Regions from separate parts of the Mesorhizobium sp. M4B.F.Ca.ET.143.01.1.1 genome, predicted to be linked through region 1. Evidence: riboswitches for the same ligand, from Rfam matches in the RefSeq annotation. Region 1 holds a riboswitch; each other region holds the start of a gene.
What was found. Region 1 has a riboswitch for cobalamin ahead of EN786_RS32040 (ABC transporter substrate-binding protein). Riboswitches for the same ligand answer to the same signal wherever they lie in the genome.
Positions count from the first base shown of each region.

Region 2: another riboswitch for cobalamin. It lies ahead of EN786_RS09955 (DUF1636 family protein); the one in region 1 lies ahead of EN786_RS32040 (ABC transporter substrate-binding protein).
Region 3: another riboswitch for cobalamin. It lies ahead of EN786_RS20455 (aromatic ring-hydroxylating dioxygenase subunit alpha); the one in region 1 lies ahead of EN786_RS32040 (ABC transporter substrate-binding protein).
Region 4: another riboswitch for cobalamin. It lies ahead of EN786_RS10195 (CbtB domain-containing protein); the one in region 1 lies ahead of EN786_RS32040 (ABC transporter substrate-binding protein).

Region 1 is NZ_SRSR01000021.1:56,373-59,743, forward strand. It holds gene EN786_RS32035 (iron ABC transporter permease) at 1-667, opposite strand, end outside; gene EN786_RS32040 (ABC transporter substrate-binding protein) at 745-1,761, opposite strand; cobalamin riboswitch at 1,913-2,105, opposite strand; gene EN786_RS32045 (hypothetical protein) at 2,220-2,444, shown strand; gene EN786_RS32050 (mobile mystery protein A) at 2,643-3,107, shown strand; gene EN786_RS32055 (mobile mystery protein B) at 3,113-3,371, shown strand, end outside.
Region 2 is NZ_SRSR01000003.1:540,789-544,159, forward strand. It holds gene EN786_RS09945 (cobaltochelatase subunit CobN) at 1-714, opposite strand, end outside; gene cobW (cobalamin biosynthesis protein CobW) at 732-1,769, opposite strand; gene EN786_RS09955 (DUF1636 family protein) at 1,772-2,200, opposite strand; cobalamin riboswitch at 2,238-2,443, opposite strand; gene EN786_RS09960 (winged helix-turn-helix domain-containing protein) at 2,473-3,371, opposite strand, start outside.
Region 3 is NZ_SRSR01000008.1:12,166-15,536, forward strand. It holds gene ugpC (sn-glycerol-3-phosphate ABC transporter ATP-binding protein UgpC) at 1-40, shown strand, start outside; gene EN786_RS20440 (DUF680 domain-containing protein) at 133-372, opposite strand; gene EN786_RS20445 (DUF680 domain-containing protein) at 478-687, opposite strand; gene EN786_RS20450 (DUF680 domain-containing protein) at 757-963, opposite strand; cobalamin riboswitch at 1,466-1,669, shown strand; gene EN786_RS20455 (aromatic ring-hydroxylating dioxygenase subunit alpha) at 1,791-3,038, shown strand; gene EN786_RS20460 (hybrid-cluster NAD(P)-dependent oxidoreductase) at 3,057-3,371, shown strand, end outside.
Region 4 is NZ_SRSR01000003.1:593,601-596,971, forward strand. It holds gene EN786_RS10185 (aromatic ring-hydroxylating dioxygenase subunit alpha) at 1-871, opposite strand, end outside; gene EN786_RS10190 (gamma-glutamylcyclotransferase) at 1,004-1,696, shown strand; cobalamin riboswitch at 1,761-1,955, shown strand; gene EN786_RS10195 (CbtB domain-containing protein) at 1,992-2,171, shown strand; gene EN786_RS10200 (CbtA family protein) at 2,187-2,984, shown strand; gene cobU (bifunctional adenosylcobinamide kinase/adenosylcobinamide-phosphate guanylyltransferase) at 2,977-3,371, shown strand, end outside.

The DNA of each region.
Region 1 (3,371 bases):
CTGGTACTCCCAGCGACGACGCCGACTCGGCGCCGAAGGCGAAAGCGTCGAGAGCGCGCGCATACCAGATGCAAGCGGCTAACCCGACCAGGGCTATCGGAACCGCCAGCCAAACGTCGGGCCACCGTGCGCCGCTCAAATTGCCCAGCAGCCAGAACATGATGCCGCGCGCTTGCTCGGCATTGGCCGACTTGGTGATGATGAAGGAGGTCAGCGCGTTGAAGAGCTGCGACCCGGCTATGCCTGCGAGCACGATCTGTCCGGTGCCGTGCGACGTAACGCCACCGCCAGCCGCGCGCGCCAGTATCGCCACCAGGGCAAAGGCTGCGACGGCGCCGACGAAGGCTCCAAGCGACATCGAAATCGCGCCGGCGCCCAAGCCGGCGACAGTCACCGCCACCGCGCCGGTCGAGGCACCGGCGGAAATGCCGAGAAGATACGGGTCCGCCAGCGCGTTTCGCAGCAGCGACTGCAGCACCATGCCGGAGATTGCCAGGCCCGATCCGCAACAGGCCGCAATGATCGCACGCGGCAGGCGGTAGTTCCAGATGATCCCCATGTCGATCGGGTCGAGCACGTAGGCCGAACCAAAGATCTTGTTGGCCAGAGTCTGCAGGACGATCGAGACAGGGATCGGCGTCTCGCCGATGCAGATTCCGGCGAGCACCGCCGCGACGAGCGCGGCGAAACCGAGCGTCCCCCGGCCAAGCCGGAAGACGTAGATCTCCTGCGAGGCGGTCAGACTCACTGTGCCAGTCCGAAATCCTTGAGCGACTTCGACAGCACCTCGATGCCGGCAATCGTGCGGATGGTCGCATCCATCGCATGTGCGTCCATGACCACGATGCGGTCGTTCTTGACCGCGTCCATCTGGCTCGCGACCGGATCGGATTTTAGGAACTCCAGCTTCTTCTCGTAGTCGTCAGCGGGGAAACGGCGGCGGTCCATCCTGGCGATGACGATCAGCTTCGGGTTGGCCTTGGCGATGGTCTCCCAACCGACAACTGGCCACTCCTCGTCGGACTCGATGATGTTCTTGATGCCGAGCTTGTCCATCATGTAGGCCGGTGCGCCCTTGTGGCCCGCGACATAGGGGTCGATATCCATCTCGGCGCTGGAGAACCAGAAGACCGCAGAGACGTCCTTGAGGTCGAGCGCCTTGGCGCGTTCGACGGCGGCATTCTCGCGCTCCGCCAGGCTGGCGACGAGTTCCGCACCCTTGCCCTGGATGTCGAAGATCTGCGCCAGTTCGCGGATGCCCTGATGGATAGTGGCGGTCGAAAAGAGCTCGCTGCGCGTGCCATCAACGCCGACCGTATTGTCCTTGGCGACGCAGTCGGCCGGCAGCATATAGGTCGGTATATCGACGTCATGGAACTGAGTGCGGGTCGCGACGATTCCGTCAGGACCGACATGCCAGATGAACTGAACGGTCACCAGTTCCGGCTTCTTCGCGACCACGCTTTCGAAGCTCGGATCGTTGTCGGCCAGGCGTTCGACCTTGTCGTTGACCTTTTTGAACTCGGGCAGCACCTCGTTGAACCAGACCGAGGTGCCGGTCACCTTGTCGCCTAGGCCGAGTGAGTAAAGCACTTCGGTCGCCGCCTGGCCGACCGCAACGGTCGACGCAGGCGCCTTCTGGAAGGTCAGCGTCTCCCCGCAATTCTCGAGGGTCAGCGGGTACTTGGTCGGCTCGGCCGCTGCGGCCGCCGTGAGGAAAGCGAAGCTAGCAGCGGCAAGCGCAAGGCGTGAAACAGTCATGACGCGAACATCTCCGATCGGTTGCTGGCAGGGATCGAAGGATTCGGGTCAGGACGGCAATGATCGTCATCGCGTCGCAATGGACGAGATGCGGCTGCACTTCACGTGTGGCTAGCGTCATCGACAACCTCCCCGGACACCCCGCCCGGCGCGTTAAGTTACGGGTGTCGGTAGGTCTCCTGACTGACGGGTCATCGTCCCTCTCGGCCTTCCCGGGGGCTAATCCCAGTGGCATGATCGAGATGGACTTACCGCCTACAGTTGCGGGGGCAGTTTCGTTTCGCGGCAAGCCGCGGCGAATTCCCTGTTATTTCCTTACGGAAACCGACACCCGTTCCTAACCAATCCCCTGGCTCGCATCAAGCGGTGCCTTTCCGAGCCCAATATATTTATGCCTCTTCCAGTCTGTCATGTTATTACGTAACAGACTGGAGCTGCTTATCCAAGGAGAGCAGCAAATGCAACCACTATGGACCAACCCGGCAGCGAAGCTCGCGGGAATCAGCGAAGCCTCGGCCGACGAGAAAGAGGCATGGCCTCTGTACGTTTCCGACCACGCCGCACCGACCGTGACGGCGATCGATGCGATAGACGGCAAGACAATCGGCACGTTCCCTGTGAAGGGCCTCGCCACTCTCTACCGCAGCGCGAGCGGCAAGGCCGTGTGTCTCGATTGCAGCTGAATTGAGAATCTGCGCTACCCCATTCTCGCAATTCGTGAGCAGCTCTCTCGCTGAAGCTTGGCTGCTTCGTTCGTCCAACCGATATTGCTCATTCCTTTATGTCCAATTATCACGCCTTTTGATCATATATACATGTTCTTTTGGCGTTTCTCTGCTCATCTTTTTATGCTAACGTGAACCGAAGATGGACATATATCTATGAACATAAAACAGGCTTCGCTCGCGCGCAAACAACTGGAACGGCGTCTCGCACCGCTGCGGGAACTAAAGCTCATTGCGCCGCCTCGCGGTTGGATGAAAGCCATCCGTGAAGCTCTGGGGATGAGCACCCGGCAGCTCGCCACTCGCATGGGCGCAGCCCCCTCTCGCATTCCGGCCATCGAGAAGGCGGAGGTTTCGGGCGCGACGACGATTAAGACCCTTCGGGAAGCCGCGGCGGCAATGAACTGCACGTTTGTCTATGCCTTCGTTCCGATCAAGCCGCTAGACGACATGCTTCGCGAGCGAGCGGCAGAAAAGGCGGGACAGGACATGACTCGCCTGGATCATACCATGCGGCTGGAAAACCAGGCTTTGATCAAGTCGGATCTGGAGGACGAACGTCGCCGTCTCATCGATGCCATTCTTGCCGACTCGCCACGACGACTGTGGGAGGATGACTGATCCCCATGGAAGACGATCCTCTGTTCCAGGATGATGACGAAGCGAATACGCCGCTAACCGCCGAGGAGCGGGAGCAGCTCATCCCGTCCTACATCACACTGCGGCATGAGCTGAATGAGGCCGAACAGGTCAACATCGGCGAAGGCTTGCGCTGGGCGATGTCGCGAAGGCGCGATGTCCTCGACCATGAGTTCCTGAACGAGCTGCACCGGCGCATGTTTGGCGAGGTGTGGCGTTGGGCGGGGCAGTACCGCATGACGGCCC
Region 2 (3,371 bases), on a different contig from region 1:
CCCCTCGAGGGGAGGGTGGCCCGCAGGGCCGGGAGGGGTCGGGACGACTGGGCTTAACGTCTCTTCCTGCGGTCGTTCTTCAGGGTGTCGGCGCGTGTCGCGGAGGACCCCACCCCCGGCCTGCGGCCGGACCCTCCCCTCAAGGGGGAGGGGGACGACGCCGCGGCCCGGCTCGTAGTATCCAGCCTTCGGGACGCAGACCGGGTCGGTCACCGCCGTGTCCGACCCCGCCAGCCGCGCCAGCCTCTTCACCAGCGCTGTCATATTCGCAGGCCCGCCTTCGCGGAAATAGCCGAGCAATCCGTCCAGCTCGGCGCGCGGCAGGGTCGAGGCCTCGATCAGCCGCAGATCCTCGTCGTGGCTTTCGCCGGGCAGCAGCGCCAGCTTGATGCCGCGTTCGCGCGCGACCGCGGCGAGCTGGTCGCAACCGTAGCGCCACCAGTCATAGCCGCCGAGGATGCGGACCAGGATGACTTTGGCGTGGCGGGCGACGCTGTCGATCCAGAGGTCGACCGACATCGGATGGCGGAGATCGCGAAGTGCCGCCAGCCGCATTGAGGGCAATCGTTCCGCGTCCGCCTTCCACGCCGCAGCCAGTCCGGAAAGATCGCTGTCGGTGAAGGACAGCGCCACGACATCCGCAGGCATCTGCCTGAGATCGACAGGCTCGGCGAGATCGTCGAGCGAGGCGGATGTGGTGGTGAGGATGTGCATCGTGGTTCGGGTTTGCCTCAGCCGGCGAGGATACGCTCGATCGCCGGGCGGTTCAGCCCCTTCAGGCCGATGACGACGAGGCGCGAGCGGCGATCGTCCTCGGCCGTCCAGGCGCGGTCGTAGTAATGGTTGACACGTGGCCCGACGGCCTGCAGCAAAAGCCGCATCGGCTTGCCGCCGACCTCGACGAAGCCCTTGACGCGCAGCACATTCTCCTGTTCGGCAGCGGTGGCGACGCGTTGTGCCAGTTCATCCGGATTGGCGATCGACGGGATGTCGATGACGAAGGAGTCAAAATCGTCATGCTCGTGGTCGAGCTCGTCATCGTGATGGGTCTTGCGGTTCTCGATGTCGTCCTCGACGGCGAGGCCAAGACCGAGCAGCACGGACGGGTCGACCTTGCCCTGGGCGGTCGGCACGACCTTGACGGCGCGAGCCACATGCTCGCCGATGACGGCGTTGGCGCGCGCCGAGCCGGCGGCGTCCATCAAATCGCTCTTCGACAGGATGATCAGGTCGGCGCAGGCGATCTGGTCCTCGAACACTTCTTCGACCGGATCGTCATGGTCGAGCGAGTCATCCGCCGCGCGCTGCGCCTGCAGGGCATCCATGTCGGAAGCGACGCGGCCGTCTGCCAGGGCCGGGCCGTCGACCACGGCGACGACGCCGTCGACAGTGACGCGGCTCTTCACGCTCGGCCACTGGAAGGCCTGGACCAGCGGCTTCGGCAGCGCGAGGCCTGAGGTTTCGATCAGGATGTGATCGACCTTCGGCGTCCGCGACAGGATCTGGTCGAGCGCCGGCACGAAATCGTCGGCGACGGTGCAGCAGATGCAGCCATTGGCCAGTTCGACGATGTTTTCCTCCGGGCAGGCATCGACGCCGCAGCCCTTGAGGATTTCGCCGTCGATGCCGACATCGCCGAACTCGTTGACGATGATCGCCAGCCGCTTGCCTTTGGCGTTCTCGAGCAGGTTGCGGATCAGCGTCGTCTTTCCGGCGCCCAGGAAGCCGGTGACGACGGTGCAGGGAACACGGGAGACGGATGCGGTCATGGTCAGTCCTTCAGCAGGTCGAGGGGAGGGATGCGGGCAACAAGGCCGCGCTTCAGGGAATCGGGCCGGCCGCGCCACGGGATGAGGCCGTCGGTCGAGGTGGCGAAGAGCTTTGCGCCAGCAACGAGGTCGGCGCCGCTGGTCGCTGTCAGGTCGCCGAAGACGTAGCTCCAGGAGCCGTCACGCAGAAGCGCTGCGCTTAGGCGACGCTTGCAATTGCCGAGGCATTCGACAGTGCGGATGCGTATGTCCTGGCCGGAAGCAGCCCGGCGCGTGTCCTCGGCGAGCAGCGCGCCGGCGCGCGGATGGGCATCGGAACCCGTTTCGTCGCGGCAGGACGAGCAGACGATGACGGTCACGCCCGCCAAGGCTTCGCCGTCGTCGGACGGTATGTCCGCTCTATCAGCCGGAAAACTGCTGTCGCGCTCCAAATCAGGCTCCTTGCCCGGAAAACCCGCCAGGCGATCGGATTCATCTGTCTCAGACGGCAGGTCTCCTGGCTCGCGGGTCATCGCCTTGGTTGCCGCCTTCCCGGGGAACATCCCAGTGGCTTTCGGCCTTGGCTCTTCGCTTACAGTTGCGGGGACAGCCGCGGATTTGGGCATTTTTCCCTCACCGCATTCCCTCTTGGCTCCTCCCTTTGCCGGGAGAAGACCGTCTGCGGCGGATTTAGGCTTACGGGTGTGGGCCTGTCAACGCACGTCTACGACGCGCTAAGGCCTGCCAGCGCCGGGCCGAGGTCGCCGGCCGGCGTCACTTCGATGCTCTCGAGGCCAAGCCAGCCCTGCATTCGCTTGAGCTCCTCGAAGAGTTCTGCCGCAGTTTCCGGCGGCGTATCAGGCTCAGCATAGGCGGCGTGGACGCGCAGCACGCTGGCCGGGCGGTCGGCGCGGAGATCGACGCGGGCGACGATCCGGTCGCCGAGCAGGAAGGGCAGCACGTAGTAGCCGTATTGGCGCTTTTCGGCCGGGGTGTAGATCTCGATGCGGTAGCGGAAGTCGAACAGCTTTTCCGTCCGCGTGCGCTCGAAAACGACGGGATCGAACGGCGCGAGCAGGGCGCGCGCCTCGATTTTGCGCGGAAAGCGGGCGTCCTTGTGCAGGTAGGCGGGCTTGTCCCAGCCTTCGACCCGCATCGGCAGCAGATCGCCCATCTCGACCAGGTCCTCGATGCGGTCCTTCGTGTCGCCGGGGGCGAGGCGAAAATAATCGCGCAGGTCGCTGTAGGTGGCGATGCCATGCGCGCGGGCGGAAATGCGAAGCAATTCGCGATGCGCGTCCTCGACGGAGGGAACCGGCAGATCGAGCACGGCCTGCGGCAGCACGCGCTCCGGCAAATCGTAGTAGCGCTCGAAGCCGCGTCGGTAGGCGGTGGTGATGCGGCCGGCCCAGAACAGCCACTCGAAGGCGTGCTTGGCCGCGCTCCAGCCCCACCAGCCGCCATTGCCCTTGTGGCCTTCTATGTCGGAGGCGGCGATCGGCCCGCGTTCGGCGACCTCGTTGTAGACGTCGTCAATCATCTGGCGCTGCTCACGGCCCCATTTCGCGAGGCCGAGATACATTTCCTCGCCCTGTTCGGCGCGCTGCATGCGCCAGCGCAGCA
Region 3 (3,371 bases), on a different contig from region 1:
CTCCTTCACGCTGCATATGGCGGAAGCCAAGGCGGCCTGACCTTCACGTGAGACAAAAAAGAGCGGCGGGCTGTGCCCGCCGCTCTTGGCATTATGGCCCGATCCATATCCCGATCCGGGATGGACCGGCTGTTAGCGGCCAAACAGGTTGCGGTCGCTGCCCTGAGGCGCGGACTTCTCTACGTCGCCCGACGAGTTCAGCAGCTTGTAGACCGGCGAGCTGGTGTCGCGCGTCGACGACGTCTGCGTGGTGTCGACGTTGGCGGCCGGCCGCTGACTGTTGATGTCGGTCCCGCCGACATTGTCGTTGCGGGCATAGGCGCTACCGGCGGCGATCAAAAGTGCGGCGGCAGTAAGAGCAATCTTCTTCATTTTGGGTACTCCTGGATTTGCGTCGGAGCGGCGGGCCAGCCGCCGCGTCCGGCTTCCGTTTGGCCACGACCCGAACCGGAGGTCCGGGATCGCGGTCCGGTCGGTTTAGTTGTTGCCGAAGAGGTTACGGTCGCTGCCCTGGTTGGCGGGCTGCTCGGCGGCCGGTTCCGACTTCTTGATCGATGCCGTGTACGAGCTGTCGACGGCAGCAGCGGGCTGATTGGCACCGTTGGAACCGTAATTGTCGCTGCCGGATGCGAAAGCGCCGCCCGAGATGGCCAGAAGGGCCGCTGTGGCAAGGATGATCTTCTTCATTTCAGTGCTCCTGAATTTCTGACGATCCCGAGCGGCGGGCTCTTGCCCACCGCGGTCAGGGATCGTGTGTTAGTTGTTGCCGAACAGGTTGCGGTCCGAGCCGTGCGCCGGTGTCTGAGCGGCCGGTTCCGACTTCTCGATCGAAGCCGTGTACGAGCTGTCGACGGCAGCGGCGGGCTGATTGGCACCGTTGGAACCGTAATTGTCGCTGCCACCAGCAAAGGCGCTGCCGGAAATGGCCAGAAGGGCGGCGGCAGTAAGAGCAATCTTTTTCATTTTTGGTACTCCAGTATATTTTTTCCGTCCGTCTAGCGGCGTGTCTTGGGAGGAAATCGCGTCGTTCGGACAGCCCCGATGTGGGAGAGCCATCGGCCGCTTTCCAATCACGAAGTTTTTCCGTCTGGCCTATGAATCTGCACCTTGAAATTGTACCAAGGCCATCTACACGCAATGAATTACGAAGCAATATCAAGTGGTTGTTTGAATCGCCCATCGGGCCAAGTGACGATTCCGAAGATCTGCGTTCACACCGTCCTGCACGCATTGTCAACAGAAACGAACCGTTCGGTTCGATTTTAGGATCTCCTAATAGTCACTTTTCTATACTGTTAACCAATTCAGAACCGCCCAGGGAACACGGTTTTCTCCGCCTCGATTCGCATGCCGGCAGCGTGTGACATCGGTCGCCTTGCAGGGCCAATATCAAGCATCATGGGTCGTGTCGCGCCGCATGGATGCGATGTCGTTTTCATGCCGATGGCGCGGCGGCTGTCGTGATTAAGATCAGATTATCTCAGGTGCTGCCCCGTGACGACGGGACGGAGAATTGGGAAGCCGGTCAGAACCCGGCGCTGCCCCCGCAACGGTGGTGGAGTTCAAAGTCGCGACGGGAGACCACTGGGCCATCGGCCTGGGAAGGTGCCGCGACCGCCCGTCAGGGCACTCCAGAGCCCGGAAACCAGCCAGGGATACTTGAACTCGGCTGATCGCGGTGGGCGGTCAAGAGGCGGATGGTGCGTGCCCGGCCATGCCGGCGGCGGTCGTTCTTCTCAATCACCACCAGTTCAGTCCTTGAAGCGGTGCGACAAACGCGAGGACAGGACATGGATGCGCGCAACGACATGCTGAGGCTGCTGCACGGCCGCAGGCCGGGCTTTTCGCTGGAACAGCCCTTCTATACCGACCCGGACTATTTCAAGCTCGACATGGAGCTGATCTGGTACCGCGACTGGCTGTTCATCGGCCACGATTGCGAATTGCCGAAGCCGGGCAGCTACATCACCGCGCAGGTCGGCGACTATCCGGTGGTTCTGGTTCGCGACCAGCAAGGCAGGGTCAATGCCTTCCATAACTCCTGCCGCCATCGCGGCAGCCGCGTCTGCAACGCCGAGAAGGGCACCGCGGCGAAGCTCGTCTGCCCCTATCATCAATGGACCTACGAGCTCGACGGCAGGCTGCTGTTCGCCCGCCAGATGGCGGATGGTTTCGACAAGAGCCAGTTCGGCCTGAAGCCGGTCGCCTGCGAGAGCGTCGGCGGCTACATCTTCATCTGCCTGGCGAAAGAGCCAGCCGATTTCGCGCCGATGCGCGCCATGATCGAACCCTATCTCCTGCCGCATCGATTGACTGAGGCGAAGGTCGCTTTCGAATCGACCATCGTCGAGAAGGGCAACTGGAAGCTGGTCTGGGAAAACAACCGCGAGTGCTATCACTGCGCCGGCAACCATCCCGAACTCTGCAAGACCTTCCCCGAGGCGCCGACGGTGACCGGCGTGCATGGTGCCGAAAGCGATCCCGAGATGCAGGCGCATTGGGCGAAATGCGAGGCGGCGGGCCTGCCGAGCAAGTTCCGCATCGACCCGGCCGGACAGTATCGCGCCACCCGCGCGCCGCTCTTGCGCGACGCCGTCAGCTACACGATGAGCGGCAAGCGCGCGGTGACGAAGAACCTTTCCACGAGCGTCTCGGCGGACCGCATCGGCACGCTGATGCACTATCACTATCCGACCACCTGGAACCATATCCTGATCGACCATGCCGTCACCTTCCGGGTGCTGCCGATCAGCGCCACCGAAACCGCGGTGACGACGAAATGGCTGGTCCACAAGGATGCGGTGGAAGGCGTCGATTACGATCTTGCCGAACTCACCCATGTCTGGACCGAGACCAACGACCAGGATCGCCGCATCGTCGAGGAAAATGCTTTCGGCATCCTGTCGCCGGCCTATGAGCCCGGCCCCTATTCGGAGCAGCATGAGGGCGGCGTCATCCAGTTCGTCGAATGGTACGCCTCCTTCATCGGGCCGCGCCTTGCCGAAGGCGGCCGGCCGGCGCTGCGCAGCGTTGCTTGAGGTGAAGGGATGAACGCGATGACGGATCTCGCCCTCTATCGCCATCTCGACGAGATGGCGCCTTGGAACGACCGGCTGCAGGTGCTGGAGGTGATCGGCGTCAGCGACGAGGCGCCGGACGTCAAGACCTTCACCTTCCGCTCCGACAACCAGACCTGGTTCCGCTACAAGCCCGGCCAGTTCGTGACGCTGGAACTGCCGGTCGCCGACGGTCCGCTGATGCGCACCTACACGCTGTCCTCATCGCCGTCGCGGCCGTTCTCGATCGCGGTGACGGTGAAGGCGCAGGCCGGCAGCATCGGCACGCGCTGGATGTTCGACAATCTCAAGCCC
Region 4 (3,371 bases), on a different contig from region 1:
ACATCGACGGCAGGCTCGTGGCGTAGGTCTGGCCGGCGGCGCATTCGGCCGGCGTCAGGCCGGCAAACACCGGACCGTGCACGTGGCCGTCGCGCGACCAGGTCTCGGCGCCGGCGCGCAGGCCGCCGGAGAATTCCGGCGCGTCATTGTCGGCGTGGCGCGCGCATTCGGGATCGTCGTGCCTCGCCATCAGGCCTCGGCCATAGATCGGCACCAGCCGCGACAGGTCCTTGTGGACGCCGGGGCAATGCAGGCACTCGTTGAAGTTCTCCCAAAAGATCTTCCAGTTGCAGTTCATCACCTTGCGCAGCGCATGGCCGGTGACCAGCGTCTCCAGCGGCCAGTTGGCGAGATTGCCGGAAGCCCGGTCGAAGGAGGCTTCCGCCGAGCCGGCGGCATCTCCGGCGAGGTTGATGAAGACGAAGCCGCGCCACACCGACAGCGCCACGCCATAGAGCGGATAGTCGGCCTTGTCGAAGCCTTCGGGCAGCGACTTCGACGGCACGCGCACGAGGTCGCCGCGCAGCGAATAGGACCAGGCGTGGTAGGGGCAGGTCAGCAGCCTGGCCTTCAGCCTTCCCTCGCTCTCCTGGCAAAGCTGCGAGCCGCGATGCCGGCAGGTGTTGTGGAAGGCGCGCAATTCGCCGGCCTCGTCGCGCAGCACCACGATCTCCTGCGTGCCGACGCGGAATGTCCTGAAAGCCAGCGGCTGGGCAAGGTCGGCCTCGCGGCAGACCAGCAGCCAGCTTTTGTACCAGATCGCGTCGAGGTCACGACCGTAAGCCCCGGCATCCCAATAGGCCGACGAGGGCAGGGTCGGCTCAAGCCTGGTCAGGCCGGTGTAGAGGTCGTCGCTCGGTTTGGGCTGCATAGGCGGCTCCCTGAATGGTCCAGCCGACACCCGGCCAGGATGTTTGTCAATCGCTCGCGCCGTGGCCATTGTGGCACGCAATCGCCGCCCCTAAGGTCGGCGCTTCACAAGTCGGGTGCCCAGGGACAGTTCATGCCGCCAAGGACAATGTCGCTCACCGAGGAGCTGGTCGCGCGCTGCTTTCGCGTCGTCGAGGACAGCGGGCCTGATCCCAACGCGATGCATCTGGACGATGCCGACTATGAAGCGATGCTGGACACGCTCGAGGCTGAGCTGCCTGGCAGCGAACCGCTCTGGCTGTTCGGCTACGGCTCGCTGATCTGGAAGCCCGAGATCGATCATGTCGAGGAACGGGTTGCGGTCGCGCGCGGCTGGCACAGGTCCTTCTGCATGAAGATGACGCGCTGGCGCGGCACCAGGGAGCAGCCTGGCCTGATGATGGCGCTGGACCGGGGCGGGCAGTGCAAGGGCGTCGCCTTCAGGCTTGGCGACGCCGACCGGCGCCAGCAGCTCGACAAGGTTCTGCGGCGCGAAGTGACACTGAAGCCGACCAGCTACCATCCGCGCCTGCTCAACCTTTCGAGCGACGGCGGCACGTTGCGGGCACTGGCCTTCGTCATCAACCGCAAGGGCACAACCTATGCCGGCCCGCTTGAGGAAAAAGAGGTGGTCGAAAGGCTGGCGACATCCTGCGGGCACTGGGGATCGGGCGCAGACTATCTTTACAACACGGTGAAGAACCTCGAGCAGCGCGGCATCCATGACCGCCATCTGTGGCGGCTGCAGCATCTGGTTGCCGAGCGGATTGCCGCGTCGGACAGCTAGGCCCGGTGGCGCATTTGCGCTGGTGGCCGCCGGAATTTGGTTTGCCGGGCGCGACGATTCTGCCTATAGTCCTGCCGTCGTCGGTTCCGTTTTTGGAGCCAAGAGGGAATGCGGTGAGGGCGAATTCGTCCAATGCCGTGGCTGCCCCCGCAACTGTGTGCGGTAGTCCTCTCCAAGACCACTGAGGAAAATCCTCGGGAAGGTGGGGAAGGGCGCTGATCCGCGAGCCAGGAGACCTGCCGGCGACAGAAACGTTGAATTCTATGCCCTCGGGTGGAGGGCGAAAGGACAAGACATGACGACCGCTTCCGTCTCCCTCGGCACCTCCGTCTCCTCGCAGTCGCGCTTCATGCAGCTGGCCATGGCCGCGTTGCTCGGCATTTTCGTCGTCGGCTTTGTCGGCTTCTCGCATCTCGATGCGGTCCACAACGCAGCTCACGACTACCGCCACTCGATGGCGTTTCCCTGCCACTGACAAGGGCCTGACATCATGAACCTGTTTCGCAACGTCGTGTTCATCGCGGCGATTGCAGGGCTCGTGGCCGGCGTCGTTCTCGCTTGCCTGCAGGCCTATGCAACCGTGCCGCTGATCCTCAAGGCGGAAGTCTACGAACAGGCCGGCGGCGGCCATCATCATGATCATGCCGCGGCGCCTGCCGAGACCGGCGACGCCATGAGCTCCGCCGCTCCGGCCGGAAATGCCATGAGTTCCGCGCCGGCTCCGGCCGAAGCGGCCGCGCCAGCGGAAGACGAGGGCTGGGCACCGGCCGACGGCTTCGAGCGTTTCGCCTTCAACGTCGTCGCCAACATCGTCACCGGCATCGGCTTCGCGCTGATCCTGGTCGCGGTTTCGGAATTCGCCGGTGGTATCGGCAACTGGCGCCAGGGCGTGTTCTGGGGTCTCGCCGGCTTTGCCGTGTTCACGCTGGCGCCGGGCCTCGGCCTGCCGCCGGAACTGCCGGCGATGCCGGCCGCCGAACTCCTGCCGCGCCAGATCTGGTGGACGGCGACAGCGGTCGCGACCGCCGCCGGACTCGGCCTGATCGCTTTCCGCAAGTCGCTGCCGCTGGCGATCCTGGCCGTGGCCCTGATCGTCGCGCCGCACATCGTCGGCGCGCCGCAGCCGGAAAGCTTCGAGACGCCGATTCCCGAAGGCCTGCATCACCAGTTCGTGGTGGCGGTGACGGTCACCGACCTGGTGTTCTGGCTGGTGCTGGGCGCTGCCGTCGGCGTGGTGCGCGGCCGCTTCACCGGCACGGCCACCAGCCTGCGCGACAGCTTTGCCTGATCGCAGGGGACTGACCTTCATCATCGGCGGTGCGCGCTCCGGCAAGAGTGCGCATGCCGAAACCCTGGTGACGGCGAGTCCCTCGCCATGGGCTTACATCGCCACCGCGGAAGCCTATGACGATGAGATGCGCGAGCGCATCGCGCTGCATCGGGCGCGTCGCGGCGAGGGCTGGGCGACGGTCGACGCGCCGCTCGATCTTGCCGCCGCGATCGAGGCGCTGCCTGACCACCAACCCGTCTTGATCGACTGCCTGACTCTGTGGCTGACCAATCATATGCTGGCCGAGCGCGACCTCGATGCGGAATGCCGGCGGCTTGTGGATGTTCTATCGCGGCCGCGCGGGCCGTGGTTCGTGGTGTCCAACGAGGTCGGCCTGGGCATCGT